DNA from 3 places in the Pseudoalteromonas sp. Cn5-37 genome. Region 3 is predicted to be linked to each of the others. Evidence: predicted binding sites of a transcription regulator. Region 3 holds the regulator's gene; each other region holds the start of a gene.

Region 1 (10,447 bases), on a different contig from region 3:
CTCAAACTGATTGCCAAACACTGGAAATACAATGCTCGACTCAGCTACTTTATATTACGCCAGCGCTGCCATGATGGCAGTAATGACCCTTCTTAATTACCTTACTTGGCGAACCAACAATAAGACTCCGGGCACCTTACTCTATATTTTTTATCCACTTGTGATGTTTGCATCAGTAATGAGTTTTGCACTACATGGCCATATTAATAACCTTGCCAGTGTTGCCATTGCAAATACTCTACTGTTTAGTGCCTCAATCATCCATGTACTCGCAATTTGTCAGTTTTTGAATGCCAAATGCGTTGGCTTTAAAACCTTTGTTTCGATCACAGTCGCTTTAGCTATCACTATGATTTACCTTGCTACTGACAGCGCAGAGTTACGCAGCCGAATATTGGTTTCTGACCTTCAACATATTGTTGAATCATTGTTTTTACTGGCTTTGTTTATTCGTAATGGCCGTAAAAGTTACCCTAATGGCAGTATTGTTTATATTTTAATTCTCAGCATTATCCTAGCGGTGTTTACTGGCCGTACTTTAATGATGGGAGATATTACAACCGCCAACCTATTATCTGCAGACTGGTTTAGTTTCACTTTATTTATTAATGGCGTAATAGCTCCAATGTTCTATGCTACAGGCATGGCACTACTATGTAATGAAAGGCGTGAGCAAAACCTTAATCAACTCACCGAAAAAGCCCATAAAGATTTAGAAATAAGAGGTTTGTTCTTATCAACTATTAGTCATGAAATTCGCACACCGTTAAACGGTATTTTAGGTAGTGCACAGTTGATCATGAACCAATCGAGTGACCCCCGTGATAAACCTTATTGCGAAGCAATTATTAACTCCGCTGAATCATTAAATTTATTAGTAGATAAAGTTCTCGACTACGCCAGCTTAGATCAACGAGATGAAGCACTTTATGAAGAGGATGTTGAGTTTAAAACTTGGCTAAATAATCTTTGCCTACTTCTCAGCCCCCTAGCAGAACAAAAACACTTAAAGTTTGAGTTGATATATGATTTGCCAGAACAGGCATGTTATTACTGCGACCAACAAAAACTCAGGCAAGTTATTATAAACTTAGTAGGTAACGCAATTAAGTTTACTGACCAAGGAGCCGTAAAGATTCATGTGAAGCTTCTTAATGAAGGCCAACTAGACCACCTAGTTAGAGTAAGTGTGATTGACTCAGGCCCTGGTATTGAAGATGAAGAAATAGCCTACCTCACTGAACCATACGTGCAAAGTAGTGCAGGTAAAGAGAAAGGAGGCACAGGCCTTGGCTTAGCAATTACCAGCCGGCTACTCGAAAAGTTAGGCAGTAAACTCAACATAGAAAGTGAGCTTAAAAAAGGCAGTACTTTCAGCTTTGATATTTCACTTGCTATTGGTGAGCTTAGCCTAGTTGAACAGCGTCACCAATCAAAGGATTATGTTACTGGCCTAGACGTGTTATTAGTTGAAGATCTCGATTTAAATCAGAAAATTGCCATCGAATTTATGGCTGATGATGAGCATAAGATAAAACTTGCAAAAGATGGCAATAGCGCGATTGAACTGATGCAGAAACATCACTTTGATGTGGTATTACTCGATATGAATTTGCCTGATTTAACAGGGCAAGAAGTCTTAAAAAAGCTAAAAAATATCGACCATTTAAATCAACGCACGCCAGTATTAGCATTTACCGCTAGCCTCAGTCCAGATGAAATAAAAGAGTATTTATCACTAGGTATAAAAGATATTGTAGGCAAACCAATAAAGCAGCAGAAATTACGTCAAGCTCTGAGCGATTCACAAACAAACCAATCTGCGAGTATCGCGGTGGAATTACGAGATACACTTTACGATGAAACGGCAGCTGCTACATTGATAAGCTCATTCAGCGAGGATGAGGTATCATCGATTTACAATGAGTTTGTTTTATCTGCTAGAAATAAACTCATTCGTTGTCAACAACTTGTAGATGATGACAAAGAGCAGTGCATCAAACTGATTCACCGTCAAGCAAGCACAGCATTGCAGCTAGGATTTAATCGATACGGTACAGAGCTGAAGCGCATCGAACGTAAGTTACTTGATAACAAGCCCTTAAAAGAACTATTAACCGAAGCCCTAATACTTTGGCAAGAAAGTCTACAAGCTTACCTTAAGCATGCTAGGCGTGAGTTATCATAGCGGTAAGCGAGCATTGTAGGCGCGATTTTATATCGCGCAATATTCAAAAGATAACGCGCGAAATAAATTTCACGCCTACATCAAAACATGAGAACGACTTTAGCCGTGAAATGTTTTTCGGCGCTGAAGTAGGCCTTGGCTAAAGCCTACAAATAACACGATTCGGCTTCAAACTGATTGTGATATGATTACTTAAGACTTACTTTTTCAGACATAAAAAAACACGCTTTCGCGTGCCTACTTATCAAACTCATTTAATTTTAATCTTCAATTTCAGTTGGTTGCGGGAGCTGTGAATTTTGAGAGCGAACCGACGACCTTCGGCTCTGAACCTGAATTTCAGGCATAAAAAAACACGCTTTCGCGTGCCTACTTATCAAACTCATTTAATTTTAATCTTCAATTTCAGTTGGTTGCGGGAGCTGTGAATTTTGAGAGCGAACCGACGAACTTCGGGTTATGAGCCTGAATTCCAGACATAAAAAAACACGCTTTCGCGTGCCTACTTATCAAACTCATTTAACTTTAATCTTTAATTTCAGTTGAATGCGGGAGCTGTGAATTTTGAGAGCGAACCGACGACCTTCGGCTCTGAACCTGAATTTCAGGCATAAAAAAACACGCTTTCGCGTGCCTACTTATCAAACTCATTTAATTTTAATCTTCAATTTCAGTTGGTTGCGGGAGCCGGATTTGAACCGACGACCTTCGGGTTATGAGCCCGACGAGCTACCAGGCTGCTCCATCCCGCGCCTGAAATTGTAGATTTATTTAAAGTTGCTTTACATGACAACTTGGCTTTCAATTCAGAGAATTGGTTGCGGGAGCCGGATTTGAACCGACGACCTTCGGGTTATGAGCCCGACGAGCTACCAGGCTGCTCCATCCCGCGCCTGAATATTAAGTTTATTTTACTTCTCACTTAATTTAAGAAGTCAGCCAATTCAAAGAATTGGTTGCGGGAGCCGGATTTGAACCGACGACCTTCGGGTTATGAGCCCGACGAGCTACCAGGCTGCTCCATCCCGCGCCTGTATGTTTAGAGTCCCAGAAGCCGGATTTAAACCGACGACCTTCGACTTCAGGTATTAGCGAGTCCGACGAATGATTTATCATTCTGCTCCATCCCGCGCCTGTAATCTCTTAGTAACATGAGCATGTTAACGACGCCCTGTTTCAGAGAGAGCGCTATCATATAGCAATAAGATTAGAAATCAAGGGTTATAGTGACAAATTTAACTCAAGCGAACAAAAAGCACACAAAACAAAGTTAAAATGCACGCTGATGAGGACTAATCATTTTTTGCCACTCCCAATCGGGGTGACCCATCACGATAAAATCGGGGTTTTCTGTGCTTTCTCGTTGATTGTAAGTTAACGGATTGAATTCAGCATCGGTAATGCAGCCACCGGCCTCTTCAACAATCACTTGTGACGCACCAGTATCCCACTCACCTGTTGGTCCGATACGTAAAAAGCAATCAGCTTTACCCTCTGCAATAATACAGGCTTTTAATGAGCATGAGCCTAATGCTACTGTCGCAAACTGAGTGTTTAAATACTGACTGACCGCTTCAATTTTTTGCCTACGGCTTACTGCTAAGGTTAAATTATCGGGTGTTGCTACTGAAATTTGTTGATCTTGGCCATTTTCACGTTTAAATGCGCCATTTTGATAACTTGCAAAATAAGTCACTTGTTTCGCTGGCCAATGAATAACACCCAGCACTGGGCGATTATTTTCAACTAAAGCGATATTAACTGCAAAATCACCGCTTTCAAGTATAAACTCCCCGGTACCATCCATAGGATCAAGCAACCAATAACGGTGCCAATCTTTTCTATCTGCCAGCGCTGGGATCGGGGTTTCTTCTGACATAATTGGAATATCGGGGGCTATGCTCTTCAAACCCGCCATTAATACATCATTTGATGCTAAGTCAGCCTTGGTGACCGGAGTATGATCTGACTTTTGCTCAGCACCAATATCATCCTGCTGATAAATGGCCATAATGGCATCGCCTGCTTGCTCAGCTAACCGAATACACGGTTCTAAAAAATCATTCATTGCCCGCTCCCGACTCTAAGTACTTTGTTAATAATAGCAAAGCTGCGACACTTCGTGCTTCAGTAAAGTCTTCTTGTTGCAATAATGATTGCCAATCAGTTATTGGCCATTTTACAACGACAAGCGGTTCTGGCTCATCACCAGGTAAGGTTTCAGGATAGAGATCTTCAGCATACAAAATATGCATCGTGGCATTAAAGTAACTTGGCGCCATGCTGACTTTTTTTAGTTCAGCGAAATGCTTAGCACCAAAACCAACTTCTTCTTTAAGCTCCCGGTCTGCAGCTTGCTGTGGTGTTTCACCTGGATCAATTAAGCCCTTTGGAAAACCCAACTGATAATCATTGGTGCCTGCACAATACTCTCGCACTAATAACAGTTCGTTATCGGCCGTTACTGGCACTATCATCACTGCACCTCTGCCACCGCCACGAATTCTTTCGTATTGCCTTTGTTCATCATTTGAAAACTTCAATTCGAGAGACTCAACAGTAAATAGTCGACTTTTAGCGACAACTTCATTAGACAAAATTTGCGGTGGTGTAGGATGCTTTTTCTGTGTCATTGGCATTAATTTGCTATCATGGCAGTTATGCTCATCATAAATCTTTTAAAGTGAATTGCCTATGTTAAATTGGTCAAAAATCGATACTGTGTTGTTAGATATGGATGGCACCCTACTCGATTTGCATTTTGATAATTACTTTTGGCTAACCGTTATTCCCGAGCAATATGCGCGTAAACATAAAATCAGCTTAGACGCAGCAAAAGCTGACATTTTGCATCGTTATCAACAAGTTCACGGACAAATTAATTGGTACTGTTTAGATTATTGGCAACAGCAACTTGATTTACCAATTATGGCACTGAAACGTGACATTCAACATTTAATCAGAATTCGTGAAGATGTTCCGCCGTTCTTAACTGAGCTTAGAAAAGCAGGCAAGCAATTGATCATGCTTACTAACGCGCACCCAGATTGTGCCATGTTAAAGTTTGAACGTACTGCTATCGATAATTACTTAGATGGGGTGATCTCAACTCACCAATATGGCGTGAGTAAAGAGCATCAACCATTATGGCAACAAGTACATCAAGAATGGCAGTTTGATAAGGAACGGACTTTATTTGTGGATGACAGCCCCGCCGTGCTAGATGCGGCAAAAGAGTTTGGTATTGGTCATATACTTGCGGTTGCCAACCCTGATAGTCAGCAACCGCATAAACAGTTCGATGGCTTTTTATCGACCATCGATTTTCGCGAGTTTATACCCGTTAAATAATTACTTCGGGTAACGCTGCTCTAAGCCTTGATATACTAGTTTTGCAAAATCTGCATGCTCTGTATCTAGGCTTTTTACCACTTCAACTAAGTGCTCGTTATCTTCTTGGCCGTTCCACACTTTGATATAACTACCGTCTTTGTAGCCATGATCTTGGCGGAAGAAGTTCAAGGTATTTTTACCAACGTAGCCACGGTATAAATCATCGATATCCATACCAATTTGCGCCATACAACCTGCAAATGCAGCGGCATTAAAACTCTTTTCAGCGACTGCTGACCCAGCTAACACTTCGAGTGTTTGTTTAAAATCATCGGCTTGAACTGGTGCATTTAACTCAGCTTCAAGTTGTGCAGCTAACTGCTCATAGCTGGTTTCACCATCAATACGTAAAGATAAACCAAAATGGAAAATATCAACTAACTCTAAAATAACTTGTTCTGTATCTGGGGTTTGTTTCTTCCACCACTTCCAACCGTAGTGATCCAGCATTTCAGCACACTCAACCCAAATTGCACGATACCATTCAAAACCTTGGCTAAACCATTGCTCATGAACTTTAGTATTCATCGCATTTTGCATCTCGAGCATAACAACGAGTTTTTGTAAATTAGCAGACATTCTTTATCCCAACTTGCATTTTCAATTATGTATATACTACAGATAATTTTGTCATTGATGAAATAAAAACACATATGATCAGGTCTGCTTTGCAGTTGATAAAAATAACCGAGGAAGCCTATGTTTAAATCTCTACTCATTAGTGCACTATTTGTACTATCAAGCCAAGTTATTGCTGCGACTGCAGCCAATATTGCCGAATCAGCAGAGCAAGTTAGCCCATTATTACCCGGCTTAGCAGTGCCAAATATTGAGTTAAAAGATCAATACGGTAAAACCGTCTCACTCGCTGAGCGTTTTAAAGAAAAAACGACTGTGCTCATTGTTTATCGTGGTGGCTGGTGCCCATATTGTTCAAAGCAATTGGCCAATGTCCAAAAAATTGAGAAAGAGCTAGCGGATTTAGGAGCACAGATAATTGCCGTTTCGCCAGATAGTCCTGAAAAGCTCGCTGAATCAAAAATTACTTCACCAAACTATCAATTATTGTCTGACGACAGCCTTTTGTTGGCACAAAAGTTAGGTTTAGCGTTTTACTTAGATGACAAAACAGCAAAGATTTACCGCAACAAACTTGGGGTTAACTTTGTCTCGTTAGAGGGCGAAGTGAAAGTAGCGTTACCCGTACCTGCAGTGTTTGTGATAGACACTAATGGGTTAGTTAATTTTCAATACGCCAACCCAAATTACAAAGTACGCTTAACAGAAGATTTATTACTAGCCGCTGTTAAATCAGTGAGCGAGCAATAATTTAGTAATCGATAAGCAGAATATGCTTCTGCTTATCGGCCTTGTGTAAATTCTTGCCAAGATTCAATTAAATCAACAAAGTCTTCAAAACCACAGCCACTACACAAGCCTTCTTCTTCAAGCATTAAATCATCATCTTGGTAGGCAACTAAGTCTTCGTTGTCTTGATGTAACGCATGTGCTTCGAATAGCGCTTCGTCTTTACTTAAGATCAAATCAATTTCTTGACCTTGTAAGGTTAAAGGCTCATGACTGCTCTTAACCGCGGAGATTAATGCTTGTACCATCGCGATTTTTTCTTTACCGATTTCTTCGTTTAGCCAACGGCCTATGACGGCATGTTCAGAGGAGATTTTAATGCGTAAACCGCTAATAGGATCGCGGATAAATTGATATTCCATGGAGGGTACTCTTAATACGTTATCTGCTAATTATACCGTTTGCAGCTAAACGTGGCGAGTTTTGTAGCTTTAAAGCAGCACGAGCGCCAACATGGCGCTCGTGTTTGTGCTATTAAAAATAGCTAGAGTCGCGATTTGAAGCGCGCAGCATCAATAATCGCCCATAGGTATACGATTGGCAGTAAAATAAAGCCAACTGCAACGTAAATTAGTGCACCACTAATAACCCATGCTAAAAAGAATGCAATAGCCGCCATTAAACGGCCTTGTACCAATTGCCCTAAACCAGGAAAAAAGATATTACATATTGCTGCGATTACATTACCGCCAGAACCTTGCTCTGCCATACTAACCTCTGTAGTTTTTAATGATTATACTTTTAGTAAACACACTTTATGCCAACTTATTATGGCTTACAAATCAAAGTGTTAAAAAGTAGCGTTATTTTGATTTTAGTTTTTTTTGCTAAAAATCGGTCAAATTCACAATTTTCTCAATTTTAATGACTTACCAAAATAGCTGTTTATAAAAACAGTATTTTATTTAGCCTTGCATAAACACCTGTTATACTCCACCCATTATAGATTGAAAAGGCGTAACGATGGACGTTTCTGAATTACTCGATGGCTTAAATGACAAACAACGGGATGCAGTCGCAGCCCCATTGCAAAATATGCTAGTACTTGCAGGTGCAGGTTCTGGTAAAACTCGAGTACTTGTTCATCGCATCGCATGGCTCATGCAAGTTGAGCAAGCTTCTGCATACAGTATCTTTGCGGTAACCTTCACAAATAAAGCCGCAAAAGAAATGCGCACTCGTGTAGAAGAAACGTTAAAAGCACCGGTTGGTGGTATGTGGATTGGTACTTTCCACGGCTTATCTCATCGTATTCTGCGCGCCCATCACCGTGAAGCGAACTTACCTGAAAGCTTTCAAATCTTAGATTCTGACGATCAACAACGTATGATCAAACGCTTACTCAAAGCGATGAACATCGATGATAAAAAGTGGCCTGCAAAACAATTTGGTTGGTATATCAGCGCAAAAAAAGATGAAGGTCTGCGACCTAAAGACATTCAAGCCTACGATATTAATGAGCAAATGATGCTAAAAGTCTATGCTGCATATCAAGAGGCTTGTGACCGTGCAGGTTTAGTCGACTTTGCAGAAATACTGCTGCGCTGCTACGAAGTACTTAAAAACCACCCAACACTTTTACGTCATTATCAACAGCGTTTTGCCCATATGCTGGTAGACGAGTTCCAGGATACCAATACGATTCAGTACGCTTGGTTAAAATTACTCGCAGGTAACACCAACAGTATTATGATCGTCGGTGATGATGACCAAAGTATCTATGGCTGGCGTGGCGCAAAAATTGAGAATATCAAACGCTTTTTAACTGACTTCGAAGCCGAAACCATTCGCCTTGAACAAAATTACCGTTCAACGGCAACAATTTTGAAAGCTTCAAACGCGCTGATCAAAAACAATGCTGAACGCATGGGCAAAAGCCTGTGGACAGACGGCAATGATGGTGAGCCGATTTCAGTTTACGCTGCGTTTAATGAATTAGACGAAGCGCGCTTTGTTAGCAGCAAACTACGTAGCTGGCTAAATGCAGGTAATGCATTACAAGACGCCGCGATTTTATACCGTAACAATGCGCAATCTCGTGTACTCGAAGAAGCAATGCTACAAGAAGGTTTAAAATACCGTATTTACGGCGGTATGCGCTTCTTCGAACGCCAAGAGATCAAAGATGCACTTTCGTATTTACGCTTAGTTGGTAACCGTCAAGATGATGCAGCTTTCGAGCGCGTTATTAACACCCCTGCTCGCGGCATTGGTGATAAAACACTAAGCCACATTCGTGATTGCGCGCGCAATGAGTCATTGCCACTTTGGTATGCCGCTAAAGCTATTATCGAGCAGCAGCACTTATCTGGCCGTGCAGCAAGTGCCGTGACTAAATTCTTAGAACTTGTTGAGCATATCGAAGATAAAATCAGCGATCTCACCTTAGAAGAGCAAGCGAAATACGCCATTCAAAGCTCGGGGTTAATGGCAATGTATCAAGCTGAAAAAGGTGAAAAAGGCCGTGCCCGCGTAGAAAACTTAGAAGAGCTTATTAGTGCTTGTGGTCAATACGAACTCCCTGAAGATGAAGAGTTCAGCTCACCACTGCAAGGCTTTTTGGCATATACCTCTCTAGAATCTGGCGAAGGTCAAGCTGACGAGCACGAAGACGCGGTGCAAATGATGACACTGCACTCAGCAAAAGGCCTAGAATTCCCGCTGGTATTCATGGTGGGTGTTGAAGAGGGCATGTTCCCATCACAACAAAGTAATGAAGAGTCTGGCCGCTTAGAAGAAGAACGCCGCCTCTGCTATGTTGGTATGACTCGCGCGATGGAAAAACTATACATTAGCCACGCAGAAAGTCGCCGTTTATACGGCCAAGAAAAATACCACAGCCCATCACGCTTTTTACGCGAAATGCCTGAAGACTGTATCGAAGAAATTCGTATTAAAACACAGGTTTCAAGGCCACCTGCGGCAGGTCGTTTTAGTCCATCAGTAACACATGCCGCATTTGAAGATAGCGGCTTTAACTTAGGGCAACGCGTATTACACGCTAAGTTCGGTGCAGGAACCGTACTCAATTACGAAGGTAGCGGCGCACAGTCACGTATTCAAGTGAACTTTGATGACCTAGGCAGCAAATGGCTTGTAACACAGTATGCAAGACTTCAAGCCTTATAATGAGTATATAACAGCGCTATGTAATGAGCTGGTGATTGCAAAGCATCGCCAGCTTTTCATTGTGCAAGGCAGCGAAACTTGGTGCTATCAGTTTGCAAACCAATTAGCGCTAAAAAATACCTATGTTTTCAGTAGCAGCTCATTATTAGCAAATAGTGAGTTCCCAAATCATGCTCACCAGATTCTTGGTCAAGAGTTTCAACACGCAATTTTTGATGGTTTTAGCGGTTTATATGCCGATAAACTCGCCGCGCTTGCCGGTACCGTAAAAGCAGGCGGTGTACTGATATTATTGCTGCCCGATGACGATAAGTGGCAAGACCCAGCACTCACAAGTATCACCTCTTATGGCGAAGAAATTAAACACAG
Region 2 (10,447 bases), on a different contig from region 3:
TACGGTGATTTGTAAGGCGTCTTTCTTTGCGAGTTGCAAGGTCTAAAACATATACTTCTGTTGCACCATTGCGGTCTTTAGAGAGCACTAATAGTAGCTTTTTGCCATCAGGTGAGAACTGTGGCGCACCATTAATACCAGGGTGACTTGTGATCAGCTCACGTTTACCCGTGTATAAATCTTGAATGTAAATTTGGCTTTGACGATTTTCAAATGTTACATACGCAAGCTTAGTACCATCTGGTGACCATGCCGGTGACATTAATGGCTCTTTAGAACGAAGTAATACTTGCTCATTAAAACCATCATAATCAGCAACGACTAACTGATAAGGCATTGCCTGATTTTCTCTCACAATAACGTAGGCAATCTTCGTTAAGAATGCACCTTTTTCGCCAGTTAAAGCTTCATATACAACATCACTGATGCGGTGAGCGTAGCGGCGGAAACCCGTTTCAGCTATTACACTTTCTCTTGCATCAAGAATATGGTCTTGGCTTTTAACTAACTTACCGTTACTCATCATCTGTGTTTGACCACCCGTGATCTGACCACGAATAACATCAATAAGCTCATACTTAACTAAGTAACGTCCACCTGGCTGTTGTTCAACTTGACCAACAAGAACGGCTTCAACACCTTTATTAACCCATGCAGCATAGTCAACGTCAGTATCAGTTGCTGGTAATTGAGGCATTGTTGCTACATCAATAGGTTTAAATTTACCACTACGCATTAAGTCTGCTGCAATAACAGTACTTAACTTTTCAGGGATGGGGCCAACCCCATTGTATTGAAATGGCACAACCGCAATCGGACGTGCACCATCAACACCTTCGGTAATAACAATTTCTAGTGCAGCACTGGCGATGCCATGAAAGCCCAGTAATACAATAAAACATGCTGTTTTTATCTGGTTGAACATATCATTCCTTTAGAATTCTGGCTTGATTGTTAAATTAATATTTTTAAGTTGCTCAAATACGTCTTTATCAGGTGATACCGGGAGTGTATCTGCCATACGAACAGCTCGAAGCGCAGCTTCACACACTAATTTATCACCACCTAATGACTTAACTTGTGTTACTAAGCCATTAAAGCCAAGACGAATATTTACACGACATTGTTTATTCTTCATCTTTTCATCGATAAGTAAAGTTTGCTGAATACGTGCCATTATTAAGGCTTTGTATTTGTCGACTTCACTTACAATTTGCTGTTGACGAACTTTATTTCGTGCAGCTTGCTCAGCAGCTAACTGCTCTTGCAGCATTTGCTCTTGCAATGCTTGCAGGCGTTTACGCTCGGCTTCGGCTTCTTTGCGTTTACGTTCAGCTTCTGCTTCGGCAGCTTTACGCTTACGCTCTTCTTCCGCTTTCTTTAACGCCTCTTCTTCAGCTTTGCGCTTTTCTGCTGCAGCTTTTGCTGCTGCTTCAGCTTCTTGCTTTTGCTTTTCAGCTTGTTGCGCTTTAGCACGTTCTTTTTGCTGAATTTCACGTGCTTTTTTCGCTTGTGCTTCGGCTTCTGCTTTTTCTTTCTCTTTCGCGCGGCGCTGTTGTTCTAGCTTTTTAAGACGACGGTCTTCCGCTTCACGTTGCTTGCGCGCGTCATTGGCACGTCGTTCAAGATCACGAAGACGCTTTGCTTCAGCTTGTTTTTTCGCTTCTTCTTGCTTTTTTAGCTCAGCAATTTTTTGTTCAACCTTTTGTTGGTCTACCGTAACTGCTGAAACAGCCTTTTCTGGCTCAGGCATAGCTGGATTCAAAGTTACTTCCATTACCTTAGGAGTAGGTAAATGAAAACTAGCTGATCCAATTAAAAAACCAATAATACCCAGATGTAATAGAATCGATTTGATTAATGACTCACGCATACTAACCCTCAAATGATTCGGTCATTAAACCCACTGAAGGCACACCGGCATTTTTCAAAAAGTCCATGAGTAGCAGTACTTCTTGATAAGAAACACGGCCCGAACCTTTGATCATCACTGGCGTATCTGGATTCTTTTGCAGCTGAAGTTTAATCACTGCAGCAACATCCAACGCTTCCATTGGTGCTTCAGGATCTGTACCGATACTTACATAGTACTTACCTTCAGCATCAATTGACGCAATAATTGGAGGCGTATCTTTAGTATCAACAAGATCCGATTCTTCCATCTTTGGCAAATCTACTTTTACACCATGAGTAATAAGTGGCGCAGTTGCCATAAATATGATTAGTAGTACCAACATTACGTCAATGTAAGGAACTACGTTTATCTCACCTACTGGGCGACGTTTCTTACGCTGGTACATTCGCTTTAGCCTCTATTTGCGCAGCAGCTTGGCGGTGTAAAATATTGGCGAACTCTTCCATGAAGTTAATATAATTACCTTCAAGCTTTTCTACTTTGTTTGCAAAACGGTTGTAAGCAATAACAGCTGGAATTGCAGCAAATAAACCCATTGCTGTTGCGATTAGTGCTTCAGCAATACCTGGCGCTACCATTTGTAGCGTTGCTTGCTTAACTTCACCTAATGCGATAAATGCGTTCATAATACCCCATACCGTACCAAATAGGCCGATGTAAGGACTAATAGAGCCCACTGTTGCTAAAAACGATAAACTTGACTCAAGCTTTTCAACTTCACGCGATAAAGCAACACGCATTGAACGGTGTGTGCCTTCCATAACAATACTTGCACTTTGTGGTGAATTTTTCTTATGACGTGCAAACTCTTTAAAACCTGCAACGAATAATGCTTCAACACCTGATGCGCCACCAGGACGCGCTGATACTTCGTTGTATAATTTACTTAGGTCAATACCCGACCAAAACTTCTGCTCAAAGCGCTTTGCGCCATTAAGTGCATCAGAAATCGCTTTTTTACGCTGAAAGATAATTGCCCATGACATTACCGACATACCGACTAATGCCAACATTACTAGCTGGACAAGTACACTGGCTTCTAGAATAAGATCTAAAAAGTTAAGCCCTGATCCCACGTTAAACTCCTAAAATAGATTTCTATGTAATTTGTTATATTTTTTACACTTGTATTTATTGACCACAAAGGCGGCCAAAAGTTACATCTAGTGTATCTAGTCAGCTATGAACTGACAACGCTCTTGCTGTGAATTAGCGGCAAATAACGGTAAAAAGCAATTTGCTTAGTTATTTTTTAGCCATATTAGGTTTTATCAATACAATTATGCATATTTTCACCTTAATAATAAGTCACTACAGTGACACTAAAAAGCAACCAAAACAGCCAAAAACTCGGCGTTTATTCATAAATAACGCATAAACACCCAAAAGCACTTTTACGAATCTACTACAGAATACTTAAACTAATCCTGAATAAAGTTCGTAAAATTTATAAAAACCTTCCCATTCATGAACTTAAAATTTATATATTCACAATGTGAACAAAAAGAAAACAATTAAAAAATATACTCACATTAGTTTTTTTTATCTGAAAATAAAATTTTTCTAGTTTGAAGAAAAATCCATCATTGCGTATTATTTACCTATACCGAGCTAGCAACCTCATGAAAGTTTCTTTCATTAAGCTCCGTTTTTAGCAATATGAAAATTCGTATTGCACTAGGTTTGCTTAAATCTGGATAAAACCTTTTTTAAGTAGACCGTAGTTCCCTGGATTACTTCCTTCAACTTGTTGTTTGCCCGCATCCTTATGCGGGCTTTTTTTTGCCTACACAAACGTCAATGAGAATACCTATCGATAACTTAACAGCATGTGAATTACAGATGTTAAAATGAGACAACAACCCAGTGGTAAGCGGTAAGCGGTAAGCGGTAAGCGGTAAGCGGTAAGCGGTAAGCGGTAAGCGGTAAAAATCTACTTACCCGTTGGATACAAGCAATTTATCTCGATAAAAAGCAGCCCTTTCGAGCTGCTTGATACTTATAGCTTAAAGCTTGTAACTAACCGCGGGGTTTTTAGTTATTTTTCTGGCGTTAATCCAAAGTGCAGGTAGGCAATGTCTGAAACAAGTCGTCCGCGTGGGGTGCGTTGTATAAAGCCTTGTTGAATTAAAAACGGCTCTATCACATCTTCAATGGTTTCTTTTTCTTCGCCAATTGCAGCCGCTAGGTTATCAAGGCCAACGGGGCCGCCCATAAATTTTTCGATAATAGCTAGCAAGTATTTTCTATCCATGTAGTCAAAACCGCTTTTATCGACATCAATCATATCGAGGGCTTGCTCTGCAACTGTAGCATTCACTTTACCGTCTGATTTCACTTGGGTGTAATCACGAACGCGGCGTAATAAACGATTCGCTATGCGAGGTGTACCACGTGAGCGCTTGGCGATTTCTGTAGCGCCTTCATCACACATGGTTAAGTCTAAAAAGCTTGCTGAACGGGCAACAATTTTTGATAAGTCTTCAACTGAATAAAACTCTAATCGCTGTACGATGCCAAAACGGTCTCTAAGTGGTGAGGTAAGTGAGCCTGCACGCGTTGTTGCGCCAATTAAAGTAAATGGCGGTAAATCAAGCTTTATTGAACGTGCTGCAGGGCCTTCACCTATCATGATATCCAGCTGATAATCTTCCATTGCTGGATACAAAATCTCTTCGACTTGCGGGCTCAAACGGTGAATTTCGTCAATAAACAGTACGTCACCTTCTTCAAGGTTCGTTAAAAGTGCAGCTAAATCCCCTGCTTTTTCAAGCACTGGCCCCGACGTTGTTTTAATATTAACGTTAAGCTCGTTGGCAACAATGTTTGCAAGTGTGGTTTTACCAAGACCCGGTGGACCAAATATTAATAAGTGATCCAGCGCTTCGCCACGATGGCGAGCAGCCTCAATAAAAATTTCCATTTGCTGCTTAACATGCGGCTGGCCTGTGTAATCGGTTAACAGTTTTGGTCGTATGGCACGATCAACACTGTCTTCGTTACTTTGTTCACTCGCATCTATTAAGCGATCTGCTTCAATCATGGTTTACTCACAACATTGATTTTAGAGCTTCTTTAATTAGAACCTCAGTCGTCATATCTGGTTTGTTCACTGTTTTAACCGCTTTTTGTGCTTGCGGTAGCTTATAGCCTAATGCCACAAGTGCTGATACAGCATCATCAGCAGCATTATTTGCCACTAGGGTATCATCACTTGATGGCTCAATGACGGCATTATCGCTAAATGGTGTAAATAAGTCATTACCCCAATTTTTAAGCCGGTCTTTCATTTCGAGCACTAAACGCTCAGCCGTTTTTTTACCAACGCCCGGTAGTTTAACCAGTGTGGTCGCATCTTCATTATTAACACAACTTACAAATTGCTGCGCCGACATACCCGATAAAATAGCTAGACCAAGCTTTGGCCCTACACCATTGGCTTTTAAAAGCTCTCTAAATAAAGCGCGTTCGGTTTTGTTGTTAAAGCCAAATAATAGCTGGGCATCTTCACGTACCACAAAGTGGGTATAAACAATCGCTTGCTCACCCACTGCTGGTAAATCATAAAAGCAAGTCATAGGCATTTGTACTTCGTAGCCTACACCACTTACTTCAATAAGAATTTCTGGTGGCTGCTTTTCTACTAGTAAGCCATTTAATCGACCAATCATATTACTTCCTTAATCGTCCTCTTACGGTTTTGCTCGCACTGCCCGCAAGTTTTATTAAATTTTGTTCTGAGTGTGCATGACAAATAGCAATTGCTAAAGCATCTGCGGCATCGGCTTGAGGGGTACCTGGCAGCTTTAAAATGTTTTTAACCATATGCTGTACTTGAGACTTATCGGCTCCGCCATTACCTACAACGGCCTGCTTAATTTGCCTAGCTGAATATTCATAAACTGGCAGCTCTGCCATTGAAGCACCAACGATAGCAGCGCCACGTGCTTGACCGAGTTTAAGCGCTGAGTCTGGGTTGTGTGCCATAAACACTTTTTCGATAGCAAAACTGTCTGGGGAGAATTGCTCTACCAATTGACTGATCCCTTGGTAAATCATTTTTAAGCGTATCGGAAAATCGTGATCGGCCAATTTAATGCAGCCACTGCCTAAATAAGTGAACTTAGCACCTTGGTGAGCAATCACGCCGTACCCTGTTAATCGTGAACCAGGATCAATCCCTAAAATAATCGCCAACTAACTGACTCGTCTATTATCATTATTATCTGCGGTTAATAATGCCAGAGCACTGTATAAATTACCAGTAACCAATTGCAATTCATAAAAAATGCCCGCAATTGCGAGCATTTTATAGTCAACCTTTAATTAAGACATTTACGCGAGCGAGCGTAATAAGCCTTGGGTATTTTTTCGCATTGTTCGCGCTATCATCAAATAACCCAAACATGCCACAAATAAGCCACCGACTGCTGGGCCAATCACCCAAATATGAGGGTGGAACTTACCTGCTAAATCGAACATTTGTTTTTGTACTATTAACAGGGCGATGTCACTGACAATGGCAGCAACTAAGCCTGCGGTAACGCCTAATAATAAAAACTCATATAAGGTGGCATTTTTAATTAAGCGCCCTTTCGCACCTAAGGTTCGCAAAATAACAATCTCTTGCATTCGCTCACCCAAACTTGCTTGTACTTGTGAAATAAGTACTAAAGCGCCACAGGCAACCACAATCGCTAGTACAAAGCCAATCGCTAACGATACTTGCTCTATGGTTGAGCGAATTTGTTTAATAAAGCTCTCAACATCTATCACGTTAACCGTGGGGTATTGACGCATTAGCTCATTAAACTCACGTTTTTTCTCTGCTTTTACATTCACTGATGAAATATAAGTAGCCGGGAAACTCGCTAGCACATCTGGGCTTAAAATAATAAAGAAGTTAGGTTTAAGCGTGGTCCAATTAACCTTACGTACACTGGTAATTTTTGCGTCAAACGACTGCGCGCCAATTAAGAAAGTAAGCGTATCGCCTATTTTTACATCAAGGCGCTCAAGCATCGACTCTTCGACCGATGCCTCGGCTACTGAGTCTTCACTAAACCATGTACCGTCGATAAGCTCGTTTTGATTAGGCAAGTCTTTACGCCAAGTTAGGTTTAACTCACGGCCAATACCAGAGCGGGCTTCTTCGTCTTTCTTTTCGTTGTCTTCTTGCGATACTTCGCGGGCAACCAACTCACCATTTACGGCATTTACACGGCCACGAACAACCGGATAGAAATCAGACGTTGGCATATCGTTTTGCGCTAAGAAGCTAGTAATAGGCTCTAACTCTTGCTCAGTAATGTTCACTAAAAATGAATTAGGGGCATTTTCAGGAAGCTGCGACTGCCAGTCCGAAATCATGTCGTTCTTAAGTACAATTAAAAACAGTAATAACTTGATTGCCAAAGCAAAGCTAATTAATTGCACAGCATTCACATTGGCACGCTTTTGAATTGACGCAATCGCCAATGACCAACTGTTGCCAGGACTCAAGCCAAGTTTGCGGCCACCACCAAAAATAACCTTTGATAAGCCAAATAACACCGCAATTAAAAATGCCGTCGAAAGGAACAAAATTGCACTAATTTTGATGTTGTTACTAAATAACCACATCAATAAAAACACAGTAAGCGCCGACATAGTAAGGTGCACTTTACTTACTAATAAACGGTCGCCTAAGTTACGGCGAAGCACACGCAGCGGCGGAATATCAAATAAATCGAGTAGCGGTTTAATTGAAAACATAACCGCACAAATCACACCCGTGCTAATCGCAATGATCCAAGGTTTTGCCGATGCACTTGGCAGTGCAGAACCCATGGTTTGTGCTAAATAATCAGTGGCAATCGCTTGTAAACCATAACCAATCAGTAAACCGACAATCACCGACATTGAACATACAAGACTCAAATGTAATAAATAGATTTTACGGATCATAGCGCGGCTACCGCCAAGCGTTTTCATCATTGCAACTGGGTCGTACTGACGCTCACAATAACGTTTTGCCGATACCGCAATAGCAACGGCAGCTAAAATAATGCCAAGTAAACCAGCTAGCAATAAATAGCTTTCGGCACGATTTAAACTATTAGAAATAGGTGACTGGCGGTCTTTAACTCCATACCAACGCTGGTTTTCTTTCATCTGTGGTTTTAACCACGCATAAAAGGTATCTAAGTTGTCTTTGTCGCCAGCATAAAGTTGGCGGTAAAACACTCGGCTGCCGGGCTGAATTACCTCAGTCACAGCAATGTCTGCTTCATTGATTAAGATTCGCTGGCTGCTCGAGAACACATTAAAGGGTGCATCAGGCTCTTCGGCTACAACATGACTAGCCGTAAACGTAGCAGCACCAAGTTCTACTTTATCGCCCACTTTAATGTTTAGCGCATAAAACACAGATTCACTTAACCACACTTCACCACGACTTGGGATATCAGAAGTTACTTGTGGTTGACCAGTCAGGCTAGTTTTTACTTTTAACTCGCCTTTTAACGGATAGGTGTTTGATACCGCTTTAACCGAGCCAAGTTGCATTTCGTCACCGGCAAATAACATGGTATCGAAGTAGGTTATTTTAGCGGTGCGTAAGTTTTCTTGGTTGGCTTTATCTAAAAACTCAGCAGGCAAAGCATGGTTACTCGCTAAAACGCGATCAGCCGCAATAAAAGCACTGCTTTTTTCTTCAATACTTTGACCAATGCGGTCGGTAACCATAGACAGTGTTAAAACAGTGAGAACAGCTAAGGCTATTGCTGCACTGATCACTGTTAATTCGCCACGCTTAAACTCACGTGAAAACAGTTTTAGTGCTAATTTAGCCCACATTCGCTTGCACTCCTTCGTTTTCTTTAACAGTTACTAGCTGCCCTGCTTCAATATGTAAAATTTGCTGGCACTTTTGTGCAAGCTGCTCATCATGGGTTACTAAAATGAGTGTCGTGCCGTGCTCTTTATTTAGTTCAAATAATAGAGACTCAATTAATTTACCGTTTTTGCTATCAAGGTTTGCTGATGGTTCATCGGCAAATAAGATTTTCGGTGTGCCTATAAATGCACGCGCAATTGCTACACGTTGCTGCTCACCACCAGATAATTGCGATGGGTAATGACCCACACGATGGCTTAAGCCTACTTTTTCAAGTAGCTCTAGGGCTTGTTGTTTAGCGTCTTTGCTTCCTGCAAGTTCAGCGGGAAGCATTACGTTTTCAAGGGCTGTTAAGCTTTGTACAAGCATGAAAGACTGAAATACAAAACCTACTTTTTCAGCGCGAAGTGCTGCGCGTGCTTCTTCATCTAATTCGTGTAATGCGGCTCCGTCTAAATGAATACTGCCGCCAGTTGATTGGTCAAGGCCCGCCAATAAACTTAATAAAGTAGACTTACCCGAACCAGAGGTGCCCACCACGGCAACTGAGTCACCCGACTTGACATTAAAGCTGATGTCACTGAGGATGGTCAGGTCGCCCTCAACCGTGGTGACCGTTTTAGAAAGTCCTTTAACTTGAATGATGTTTAATTGAGAAAGCGCTGACATATGATGCATCCAATCCTACGTTTTATATTCGTTTTACTGTTAGTAATCAAACCACTTACGGCAGCAGCTGACAACACAATTTTAATTCTAGGTGACAGTTTAAGCGCCGCTTACGGACTTAAACAAGAGCAAGGCTGGGTTAAATTGTTACAAGATAAGTACGATGAAAAAGACCAATCTGTATACCTAGTAAACGCCAGTATTAGCGGTGAAACCACAGGCGGTGCTCTAAGGCGACTCGACGCGTTACTGAGCGAATTTGAACCCACTCACGTACTCATTGAGCTTGGCGGAAACGATGGTTTACGAGGTTTCCCTATTAAACGCCTGCAAGCTAACTTACGTGATTTAATTGCAAAAAGCCAAAAAATTGGGGCGAAAACCGCCGTAATGGAAGTACAAATTCCACCAAACTATGGCCCGCGTTACACAAAAATTTTCACCGATAGCTTTAAAACCATTGCCGATGAAACAGATTCTGAGCTCATGCCCTTTTTCATGCTTAGCATTGCAGGCCGTCCAGAGCTTATGCAAAACGATAACTTGCACCCTAATGCCGATGCTCAACCATTAATACGCGACTTTATGTACAATACGATCAACGATTGGCTAGATTAACCTCTAGCCCATTGATTTAATGTGGATTACCTGAACAATAAACAAGCAATCAAACTGCGGGGATATTGATTTTTATAAAAAAAGCCGTACTATGGCTTGCAACGTCGGCATATAGCGCAGCTTGGTAGCGCACTGTCATGGGGTGTCAGGGGTCGCAGGTTCAAATCCTGCTATGCCGACCATTTTTTCTCACCCTATTCAACGACTTAAAAGCTTCATTCTTTTAGGCTTAAAAACAGCCATCCCATATTTATCTCAAGTAAAATATTATTCTTAGCTTCATAAGAAAAATAATATATAACATCCTACAAGCAATACAAAATGCCTTATTTGATCCCATATTGTGAATTCGTATGAAGCATTTAAAT
Region 3 (10,447 bases):
GCCGCCATCGGCGAGTTGAAACTTACCCTGGCGAGCAGTATGTGCGCCAGTAAATGCGCCTTTACTGTGACCAAAAAATTCACTTTCGGCTAAGTTCTCTGGTAACGATGCGCAGTTTAAGTGGATCAACGGCATGTCACGGCGTTTTGAGTTTAAATGGATATTGCGCGCAACGAGTTCTTTACCGACGCCTGTATCACCTTGTATTAAAACGCTAAATTCTGAGGCAGCCACCAGCTGAATATCATTTTTAAGGGTCTGCATTGCTTGGCTATTACCAATAATTTCGACACCTTCTCGTGTTAGTGCCTCAAGGTTAAGCTGCTGCGCAACTTGATGGCTGTGCTGTGCGTGTTGCATAAAATGCTGCAAGGTTAGGGCATGCTCAACATAGCCTGCAGCTAGCTGTTTTAGTTGATTGAGCTCGTTCATTGCTAAAGCGTCAAAGGCATGTTCATCTAAACTATCAAAGGTCAAAACACCCAATAGTTCGTTGTTATCTTTGCTACTCAGCAGCGGCACGCCCATGCAGGCATGAACAGGAAAGTCGCCATGCTGGCTTTGTAATAAACCATCGTAGGGGTCGGGTAGGCCACAGTCTTTGGCAAATTTTAGCGGTTCACTGCCACGGCATATTTCAAATAAGCGCGGATGCTCCGCTATTTTAAAGCGTCTTCCTAACGTATCGTCCGACAACCCATGAAGGGCTACGGGCTTTAACACATCGCCTTGTTTCAATAATAAGGCAACTGCATCACATTCAAGCCAATCATTAATGCAACTCAACAGATAACTGAAATTATGATCAACACTGCTTGCTTTGGTAAGTGCTAGTGCAACATCAAGAAGGGATTTTTTGAGCATCATGTCAATTTGACCTGAATGTGTTTTATTGATGCTTTTAATGGTGTGTCATTTTGACTTATTTATCAAGTGTCCAAATTTAATGCATTGATATTTAATGGTTTTTATTTTTGGCTTGAACTGTGCAATAGCTGGGGAAATTAAACGCTGAGAGCACGAATGAAAGTCATTAATTTAACTGAACCTATGCCAACTAAGATCAAATTTTATCAACTCAGCCAGTGGCCGTTATGGGCATTAGCATTTCGGCCTTTTTTCTTGGCGGCAGGTGCCTTAGCTGTATTTGCTATGAGTTACTGGTTTTTAATCTTGGCGGGCTATGCACAGTGGCACCTAACAATGCCCGCAACGCTTTGGCATGCTCACGAAATGCTGTTTGGCTTTGCAGGCGTGGTTGCCATGGGCTTTTTGCTAACCGCCGCACAAACATGGACAGGTGTGGCGAGTGTAAGTGGTATTAAGCTTTGTTTGCTTAGCATGATTTGGCTTGCTGCAAGGTTTAGTTTTTTTATTGAGATTGCAGGGTTCGAGCAGCTAAACCTTTATATTGTTAGTGCGCTACAACTCGTTTGGTGGCTAGCTGGAATTATTATTCTAGCTGACATGCTGATACAGGCAAAAAGCAGCCATAACTACTTATTTGTTGTCATCGCATCTTTGCTCTGTGCGCTCAATGTGATTTTTTTGAGCTTAGTTGTACTTAATAAAATGTCGCTGGCACTGGGGGTTGTTGATACCGCTGTACTTATCATGACACTGCTAGTTGGTGTTGTGGCTGGGCGAGTTGTGCCATTTTTTACCGCGCGCGGCCTTAACCTAAGTGAACAAGTTAGAACCCCCAAGCTCGATAAATTAGTCGTATTTAGCTCATTTTTCGCCATTGCGTGGTTTTTTATGAGTCAGCTATTTTTTAGCGCAATGAGCACCGGTTGGGTTTTTGCTTGGCTTGCTTGTTTACATTCAGCCCGGTGTGTTTTGTGGTGGCATAAAGGCATTCTAAAAGTGCCTTTGCTATGGTCATTACATGTGGCTTATTGGGCTTTATCGGTTGGTTTAATACTCGTCGCGCTGAGCTATTTCATCCCAATTATCTTATTCAAAGATGCGCTTCATCTGATCACTGTTGGCACCATAGGTGTGATGATCATCGCCATGATGGTACGTGTCTCTCATGGTCACACTGGGCGCGCATTACAAGCCCCTGCGTACATTAGTTTGGCATTTGTACTCATTTTGATAGCTGCCATTGTACGTTCGTTACTTCCCGTTTATTTAGGTCATCACCTTGCATGGCAGTTAAGTGCGTTGCTGTGGGTTGCTGGCTTTAGCTTATTTTTATTTCATTGTGCGCCCATCTTAGTGAATCGTCGTGTTGATGGTCGCCGCGGTTAATCTCTCCAATAGGAAAAACTATGTTATCTGAAAAAACGATCCAGATTGTTAAAAGTACTTTGCCGTTGCTTGCACAAGCAGGCCCTCAAGTGACTGAGTATTTTTATGATCGTATGTTTAGCTACAACCCAGAGCTTAAAAATATTTTTAATATGACGCATCAGCAATCGGGCTCTCAGCAATTTGCGCTATTTAATGCCTTAGCTGCCTACGCGGCAAATATTGATAACTTGGCAGTGTTAAAAGGTGCGCTTGCGCGCATTAATCATAAACACACCAGTTACCATATTTTGCCAGAGCATTATCCTATTGTTGGTGGACATCTGATTGCGACTTTAAAAGAGTTATTGCCAGAACAATTTACTCCTGAGGTCGAGTATGCATGGCGTGAAGCCTATTCATTATTAGCGGATGTATGTATCAATGAGGAGATGTCGCTATATCAAAAAACCAAAAAGGCAGCGGGAGGTTGGTTTGGTACTCGTACTTTCACAATTACAGAAAAACGTATGGAGTCATCGCAAATTTGCAGTTTCATATTAACGCCTGCCGATGCAAAGCCTGTTGTGGCGTATTTACCGGGCCAATATTTAGGAATTAAAGTAACGCCAGCAAACAGTGATTTAACGCAAGTTAGGCAATACTCTTTATCGCAGCAAAGTAATGGCCACAGTTACCGAATTAGCGTGAAAGAAGAAGGCTTGGTATCTAACTACCTACACAGCTTAACTGAGGGGGATGAGGTAGAAATTTACCCACCTGCAGGCGACTTTGTGCTTCGCGAAATCGACTCGCCTGTTGTATTGATTTCTGCGGGTGTTGGTCAAACCCCAATGATGGCGATGCTAGAAACACTATTAAGTAATCAACCTAACCAGTCAATCCATTACCTGCATGCTTGCGACAGTGAGACGCAGTTTGCCTTTAAAGAGTATTTATTTAAGCAACAGCAAGCGCACGCTTCATTACATTGTGTTACCTGGTTTAAAGATGGCAAGGGGGGCGATTTTGCGGGCTTAATGGATGTAAACCACATCGCTGAAAGCTTACCAATAAGCAAAGGTGACTTTTACCTGTGTGGCCCAATCGCATTTATGGCAATGATAAAAGAGCAACTACTAAGTATTGGGGTTGCAAGTGAACGCATTCACTACGAGGTGTTTGGCCCTCACCAAAGCCTATGATGTAAAAGGCGCAGCTTGAGCTGCGCCTTTTTGTTAGTTAACTTCGCACTCTAGATTAGGAAGTGAAATACGGAGCTCTTTTTGTACTTTAGAAGCCCATAAAAATTTCACTATTAGAGTAACTTACGATTGCTCATTTCAGCTATTTCAAGCTTTTGCCACGATTCAAATAGCTTGCGTTGTTTGTCTGATATTTTTAAGCCATAGGTTTTTTGCATATAAAAATAGGTATCGGCTATTTGCTTTCTTGCATAAATGGGTGGCTCAAATACGCGCTGCTTAAAGTCGATTTTTACAGGGCATGCTCCGTAACTTGCACTTGATGTTGACACCATGCCGTAGCGAAAGTTTGAACGGTCAGCATTGATCTCGCCTATAGCAGGGGCAAGGTTATTTATATCGGCTTCCATTTGACGGAATTTCGCACTGACCTTTTTACAGTTTTTACGACCGCCATCTTGCCAGCATTGTAATTGATGACCAAACTCCCAGGCAGGCACAATATGCTCCCACTCTATTCTTTTTGCGCGGGCATTCTCTTTTCCTGAGCGGGTGACAGGGTTTCTAGGAATATAACCACACGCATCAGGATCTGGCACAAGTTTTTTACCTTGGCGCTTTATGTCGCAACCACAATATAAGCTTTTACTGTTGCTTGGTAGATTCTTAATTAAATGCTTTTTGGCACTGTAAAAGCTCGAAAATTCTTTAGCGGATATAGGGAAAGTGAAAATAAAACACAGGGCTAAGTATAGAAATAAACGCATATCCATCACATCAGTGAACTACAGGAAGCGCTATTTTAGAGCGACTATTCTAAAAATGAAAAGTTTTTCAACTCAGCTATAGTTGTTAGGCCGTTTTAATTAAAGGAATTACAACTATGTTATTAGGTGCCTTCTCAGTGAGTTTAAATGTCAAAGATATTCGTGCTTCAAAGCAGTTTTATGAAAAGCTAGGTTTCAACGAGTTTGCTGGGGAGATAGAACAGCATTGGCTAATTATGAAAAACGGTGAACATTTAATTGGTTTGTTTCAAGGTATGTTCGACAAAACCATGCTGACCTTTAACCCAGGGTGGGATCAAAATGCTGAAGCTTTGGATGAATTTGCAACCTTTGAGCAATTAGCTGCACAATTTCAGCAACAAGGATTAGAAATACAAAAGGCCGGTGACGCGAGTTTTATTATCACCGACCCAGATGGCAATCCTATTTTGATTGACCAACACGTGTAGCTGGCTTTTTACGTTTAATTCGAACGTTTTGTAGTAACAAGAGAACTCCTGTAATACAAAATAGTACGCTGGTGGCCGAGAAGCTGATGAGTAGTGGATTGTTAAAGTTCTCACGCTCATCATAATCCATAATGTGTAGCATCCAGAAAAAGTCGAAAACCCGCCACAGGGTGCTGCGCACAGTAATAAGGTTACCGGTTTGGCTATCTAAATATAAGGTTGTTGTTAACCAATCATCGAAGCTAACTTGCCAAACATTGGCTTTGCGGCCGACCTCTCTTGGCCCTTTTGTTAATAACTGCGCTTGCGTTATTTTTGCGTCAATAAGCAGGTGAGCTTGCGCATTTTCAATGATTTGCGCTTTACTCGGTGCAGGCATTTTAGCACCTGTTCTGCCATCAAAAGTAAACGTACCGCTAGAGGATGTAACTTCTATAATCGGGGTATTTAAAAAATGGCTATATTTAATACCTTCGATTTGCTCAAATTGCGCTGTTATTTTATCAATTGAAGCAGGGTAGTCCGACAATAAAAATGGGCTACTTAAACTGCGATTAGCCAGATGCTTACCATGCACTTTTTCAAGTGGTAATGAGCTCATCACAAGCCCACCTAAAAGCCAAAAAAAGATCTGTAAAGCAAGTAAATAACCAAGCCATTTATGCCCTTTACGAGCATACTTAAACAGGCGTTTATTCATAATTACCCCGTTATTATTGTTATGTGGGCGCTATTTTAGGTTGTTTAGCTAGATTGCCAATGCGGCATAATGTCGCATTAACTGTATTCTAGATTTGGTATATATACAAAACTGAGTTAAAGTTTCAGTCGATATCAATAGAGGGTAAAAACGAGAGTATGTCGGAAATTCAATTTTTAAATGTAGATCTGGAGCTTGAATCAAAGCACGATATTAGTGCGCTTGTTGCTGATTTGAAGAAAAACGCCATGGTTTTACATTATGACCAAGATGAATACCGCCAACTAGCACGTATTGAAGCAACCGCAGATATCAGCTCTCCAGATAAAGCCATTAACCAGCTTTGCGAGCTTATTGAGTCATGCTCGCGCAATGCATTAAAACAGTGGTTATCGTGCTCAAAGCGTACATTTGATATAGGCTTTGAATCAGGTAATTCGCCTAAATGCTTTAACCAACCCCTGCATGCCGATACCTTGTTACGTATCTCTGCAATTGGCGCAGGGATTGAAATTACTATTTATCCTGTCGAAAAATAGCCAGAATTTATCGCTCTACAACAGCTGCGGTCATTCTTGATACGCAGCAAAGCTCTCCTGCGGCATTGGTAATTTTAATATCCCAAACAGATGTTCGCTTACCTAAATGCAGCGGTCTTGCTGTTGCTGTTAACGTTCCTTTGCGTGACGCTTTCATGTGGTTGGCATTAATTTCTTGGCCAACAGCATAGAACTTATTGAAATCAACCACGAAATTGGCTGCATAGCTTGCCACTGTCTCTGCTAATACAACGTTTGCTCCGCCATGAACCATACCCATAGGGTTATGATGCTCAGGAATAGCAGGCATAGTTGCCATTAAATAATCATCACCAATTTCAGTCACCTCAATGCCCATAGTTTTCATTAAAGTGCCTTGACCGGTGATCCCTTGTTCTAGCTCTTTGCAAAGCTCTAACGTGATTGGGTGGTGCCAAATACTCATTGTGTTTCCTTAGCCTGCTAATTAAAGCTAATACCTTATGGCATCTTTCGGTGTGGTTCAATGTTAGTTTTGTAGCAATATGATGGGGTTAATTTAAATTTGCGATTTTCAAATAACTGTATATACTCACAGTTAAATGTACTGTATGGAAAACCAGTTGTATGCGCCCATTAACTAAACGCCAATCGCAAATTTTAGAACTAATTAAAGTCTTTATTAAAGATACAGGCATGCCACCTACGCGTGCTGAAATAGCTCAAACATTAGGTTTTAAAAGTGCCAACGCTGCTGAAGAACACCTAAAAGCACTGGCTAAAAAAGGCATGATCAAAATGAAGCCTGGGGCGAGTCGCGGTATTCAGTTAATTGAAGAAGATGAGCCAGAGCAACTAGGCTTACCTTTAATTGGCCGTGTTGCAGCTGGTGAACCTATTTTGGCGCAAGAGCATGTTGAAAGTCACTGCCAAGTTGATCCTTCATTATTTAAACCTGCAGCCGATTTCTTACTGCGTGTAAATGGTATGAGTATGAAAGACATTGGTATTATGGATGGCGATTTGCTTGCAGTACACAGAACACAAGTTGCTGAAAACGGGCAAGTAGTTGTAGCTCGAGTCGATGAAGATGTAACAGTTAAGCGTCTAGAAAAAGCGGGTCGCAAAGTACTTTTACACGCTGAGAACGAAGAGTTTTCGCCTATTGAGGTTGACCTTGAGCATGAGTCGTTCAACATCGAGGGGTTAGCGGTAGGTGTTATTCGTAACGCTGACTGGATGTAAACGTTCCCAATTTGGTGCATCAAATTGACTCAATTTGGTGCGCCACTGAAATTTTACTACTTACTTAGGATTTGTGAATCCTTACTCTTCATTTAAAGCCTTATATGGCGCAGTTTTCCTCTCTTTTTACATTTCGTTCTTACTCCTAAACATTAAATAACGCGCTGATTATAGTTGTTATTTCTGCACCAAAATAAACATTTATTATCATTAAAACTTGCTTATTGGTCATTTTTTAACTAATTGGTTAATACACTGTATTAACACCTAATTAATAAAAAGACACAAAAATGTGCGAGGTGTTAGTCAAGGGGTCGGTATCATAAGTGGGTCAAAATGATACGTAGTCGCTCTGAACAATAAGAAAAACGAATGGGCACCTTGTTGTATCGCCTTTTCGCTTTGCGTCTTGCAATAGCATCTAAAGGAGCCGTCACATGGGTAAACTGCGTTACGCCTTGTGGCTTATATTGTTTGCACTTCCTGAGCTTGCATTGGCAAATAGCCAATACAATATGCGTAAAGGGGTGACCGATATAAGTAATAATGTTTATGAGTTACACATGACGATATTTATTATCTGCTGTGTAATCGGCATCATCGTATTTGCGGTGATGTTTTGGGCTTTAATACACCACCGTAAATCCAAAGGGGCCAAGCCTGCCCAATTTCATGAAAGTACAAAAGTTGAAATACTTTGGACTGCCATTCCATTTGTCATCTTAATCGCCATGGCTGTGCCTGCCACAAAAACCTTAATTGCCATGGAAGATGCCTCTAAAGCCGATATCACCATTAAAGTGACGGGCTCACAATGGAAGTGGCATTACGAGTACATGGGTGAAGACATTGCCTATTACTCGATTCTATCTACTCCTAAAGATCAAATAGACAACCAAGCAGAGAAAACTGAACATTATTTGCTTGAAGTAGATAAACCGCTAGTACTTCCTATCAATAAAAAAGTTCGCTTTTTAATGACTTCAGACGATGTAATTCATTCATGGTGGGTGCCTGATTTTGCGGTTAAAAAGGATGCAAATCCTGGGTTTATCAATGAAGCGTGGACACGTATTAACGAGCCAGGCGTGTACCGTGGCCAATGTGCTGAGTTATGCGGTAAAGATCATGGCTTTATGCCTGTAGTGGTGAAAGCTTTACCTGAAGATGAGTTTGCTAATTGGCTTGCAGATGCTAAGCAAGAAAAAGCCAATGCGGCCGCAGCAGATGCTGCTTTGCTTGATCAAACATTACCGAAAGAAGAGCTTATGACCTTGGGTGAGCAAGTCTACATGGCTAGTTGTGCTGCATGCCACCAACCTACCGGTATGGGCCTACCTGGCGTATTTCCAGCACTTAAAGGCAGCCCGATTGTATTAGGTGATGTAAAAGATCACATAGATATTGTGTTACACGGTAAGCCTGGCACAGCAATGCAAGCGTTTGATAAACAGCTTTCAATCAAGCAACTTGCTGCGGTTATTACTTATAAGCGAAATGCGTGGGGTAATGACACCGGCGATGTTATCCAACCGAGTCAAATTCAAGCCGCGATTGATGCAGCAGCGGAGGCGAACTAATGAGTAACGTTATTAACGAGCAAGCAACTGGGCATGCGCATCACGACCATCATCACCCTGCTAAAGGTTTTAAGCGTTGGCTTTACACCACCAATCATAAAGACATCGGGAGTTTATACCTGATTTTTTCACTCACCATGTTTTTAATTGGCGGAGCAATGGCAATGGTGATCCGCGCTGAACTGTTTCAGCCTGGATTACAGTTAGTCGATCCGCACTTTTTTAATCAAATGACTACCGTACATGGCTTGATCATGGTGTTTGGTGCCGTTATGCCCGCGTTCACTGGGCTTGCAAACTGGATGGTACCTATGATGATAGGCGCACCGGATATGGCCTTACCACGTATGAATAACTGGAGCTTTTGGATATTGCCTTTCGCATTTTTAATCCTCTTAGCTTCGTTACTCATGCCGGGTGGCGGTCCTGCGTTTGGCTGGACTTTCTACGCACCACTATCAACAACTTACAGTAACGACAACACCGCACTGTTTGTATTTGCTGTACATATCATGGGTATCAGCTCAATTATGGGGGCGATTAACGTTATCGTGACCATCGTCAACCTAAGAGCGCCGGGTATGACGTGGATGAAGCTACCGCTATTTGTTTGGACATGGTTAATCACTGCATTTTTGTTAATTGCTGTTATGCCTGTTTTAGCAGGGGCGGTCACTATGGTGTTGACCGATAAATACTTTGCAACCAGCTTTTTTGATGCAGCCGGTGGGGGCGACCCTGTGATGTTCCAGCACATTTTCTGGTTCTTCGGTCACCCTGAAGTGTACATCATGATTTTACCAGCCTTTGGCATTATATCGACTATCGTACCTACCTTCTCGCGCAAAAAGCTATTTGGCTACGCGTCTATGGTGTATGCAACTTCATCGATTGCGCTGCTAAGTTTTATCGTTTGGGCACACCATATGTTTACCACTGGGATGCCTGTGGCAGGCGAGTTGTTTTTCATGTACGCGACCATGCTCATTTCGGTGCCAACGGGCGTTAAAGTGTTTAACTGGGTGGCCACCATGTGGCGCGGTTCAATTAGCTTCGAAATTCCGATGATGTTTGCCATCGCCTTTATTGTGTTATTCACCTTAGGTGGTTTCTCTGGCTTGATGCTTGCGATTACACCGGCAGATTTTCAATATCATGATACCTATTTTGTGGTGGCACACTTCCATTATGTGCTTGTGACAGGAGCTGTGTTCTCAATTATGGCGGGGGCCTACTACTGGTTACCGAAATGGACCGGCAACATGTATAACGAAACGCTGGCGAAATGGCATTTTTGGTTATCGCTAATCAGTGTCAACGTGTTGTTCTTCCCTATGCACTTTGTTGGCCTTGCCGGTATGCCGCGTCGTATTCCTGACTATGCACTGCAATTCGCTGACTTTAACGCCATTATCAGTATTGGTGGTTTTGCATTTGGCTTATCGCAACTGTTGTTTGTGTTGGTGGTATTTAAATGTGCCAGAGGGGGCGAAAAAGCGCCTGCCAAAGTATGGGATGGAGCTGAAGGTTTAGAGTGGGAAGTCGATTCTCCAGCACCTTATCATACCTTTGAAACACCGCCGGAGATTAAGTAATGAACCATGCACCTTTGCTAAAAAAACTGCTGATTACATGCTTGCTCATGTTTGCTTTTGCTTTTGCAATGGTGCCGCTTTACGACGTGTTTTGCGACGTTACAGGGTTGAATGGTAAGCCATCATTAGAAA

What was found. Region 3 encodes LexA, which represses DNA repair genes until DNA is damaged. Its sites were predicted from a motif close to TACTGTATNNNNATACAGTA; they were not measured.
Region 1: a site for LexA is predicted at 7,829-7,848, ahead of uvrD (DNA helicase II). Genes of this name have one in related genera too.
Region 2: a site for LexA is predicted at 6,163-6,182, ahead of ruvC (crossover junction endodeoxyribonuclease RuvC). Genes of this name have one in related genera too.

The regions. Positions count from the first base shown of each region.
Region 1 is NZ_JAKGBA010000037.1:3,807-14,253, reverse strand. It holds gene L1266_RS20350 (ATP-binding protein) at 32-2,188, shown strand; tRNA gene L1266_RS20345 (tRNA-Met) at 2,864-2,940, opposite strand; tRNA gene L1266_RS20340 (tRNA-Met) at 3,004-3,080, opposite strand; tRNA gene L1266_RS20335 (tRNA-Met) at 3,142-3,218, opposite strand; gene cysQ (3'(2'),5'-bisphosphate nucleotidase CysQ) at 3,459-4,256, opposite strand; gene nudE (ADP compounds hydrolase NudE) at 4,249-4,821, opposite strand; gene yrfG (GMP/IMP nucleotidase) at 4,883-5,539, shown strand; gene L1266_RS20315 (dUTP diphosphatase) at 5,540-6,160, opposite strand; gene L1266_RS20310 (peroxiredoxin-like family protein) at 6,281-6,910, shown strand; gene L1266_RS20305 (YacL family protein) at 6,943-7,311, opposite strand; gene L1266_RS20300 (hypothetical protein) at 7,434-7,658, opposite strand; gene uvrD (DNA helicase II) at 7,913-10,078, shown strand; gene L1266_RS20290 (GNAT family N-acetyltransferase) at 10,056-10,447, shown strand, end outside.
Region 2 is NZ_JAKGBA010000001.1:3,518-13,964, reverse strand. It holds gene tolB (Tol-Pal system beta propeller repeat protein TolB) at 1-925, opposite strand, end outside; gene tolA (cell envelope integrity protein TolA) at 935-1,873, opposite strand; gene tolR (protein TolR) at 1,875-2,300, opposite strand; gene tolQ (protein TolQ) at 2,287-2,991, opposite strand; gene ruvB (Holliday junction branch migration DNA helicase RuvB) at 3,954-4,958, opposite strand; gene ruvA (Holliday junction branch migration protein RuvA) at 4,966-5,586, opposite strand; gene ruvC (crossover junction endodeoxyribonuclease RuvC) at 5,588-6,112, opposite strand; gene L1266_RS00035 (ABC transporter permease) at 6,251-8,752, opposite strand; gene L1266_RS00030 (ABC transporter ATP-binding protein) at 8,742-9,461, opposite strand; gene L1266_RS00025 (arylesterase) at 9,462-10,079, shown strand; tRNA gene L1266_RS00020 (tRNA-Pro) at 10,185-10,261, shown strand.
Region 3 is NZ_JAKGBA010000009.1:57,624-68,070, forward strand. It holds gene norR (nitric oxide reductase transcriptional regulator NorR) at 1-867, opposite strand, end outside; gene L1266_RS12485 (NnrS family protein) at 1,024-2,256, shown strand; gene hmpA (NO-inducible flavohemoprotein) at 2,277-3,440, shown strand; gene L1266_RS12495 (endonuclease) at 3,554-4,207, opposite strand; gene L1266_RS12500 (VOC family protein) at 4,324-4,677, shown strand; gene L1266_RS12505 (hypothetical protein) at 4,652-5,377, opposite strand; gene L1266_RS12510 (hypothetical protein) at 5,536-5,916, shown strand; gene L1266_RS12515 (PaaI family thioesterase) at 5,924-6,361, opposite strand; gene lexA (transcriptional repressor LexA) at 6,523-7,140, shown strand; gene coxB (cytochrome c oxidase subunit II) at 7,578-8,720, shown strand; gene ctaD (cytochrome c oxidase subunit I) at 8,720-10,315, shown strand; gene L1266_RS12535 (cytochrome c oxidase assembly protein) at 10,315-10,447, shown strand, end outside.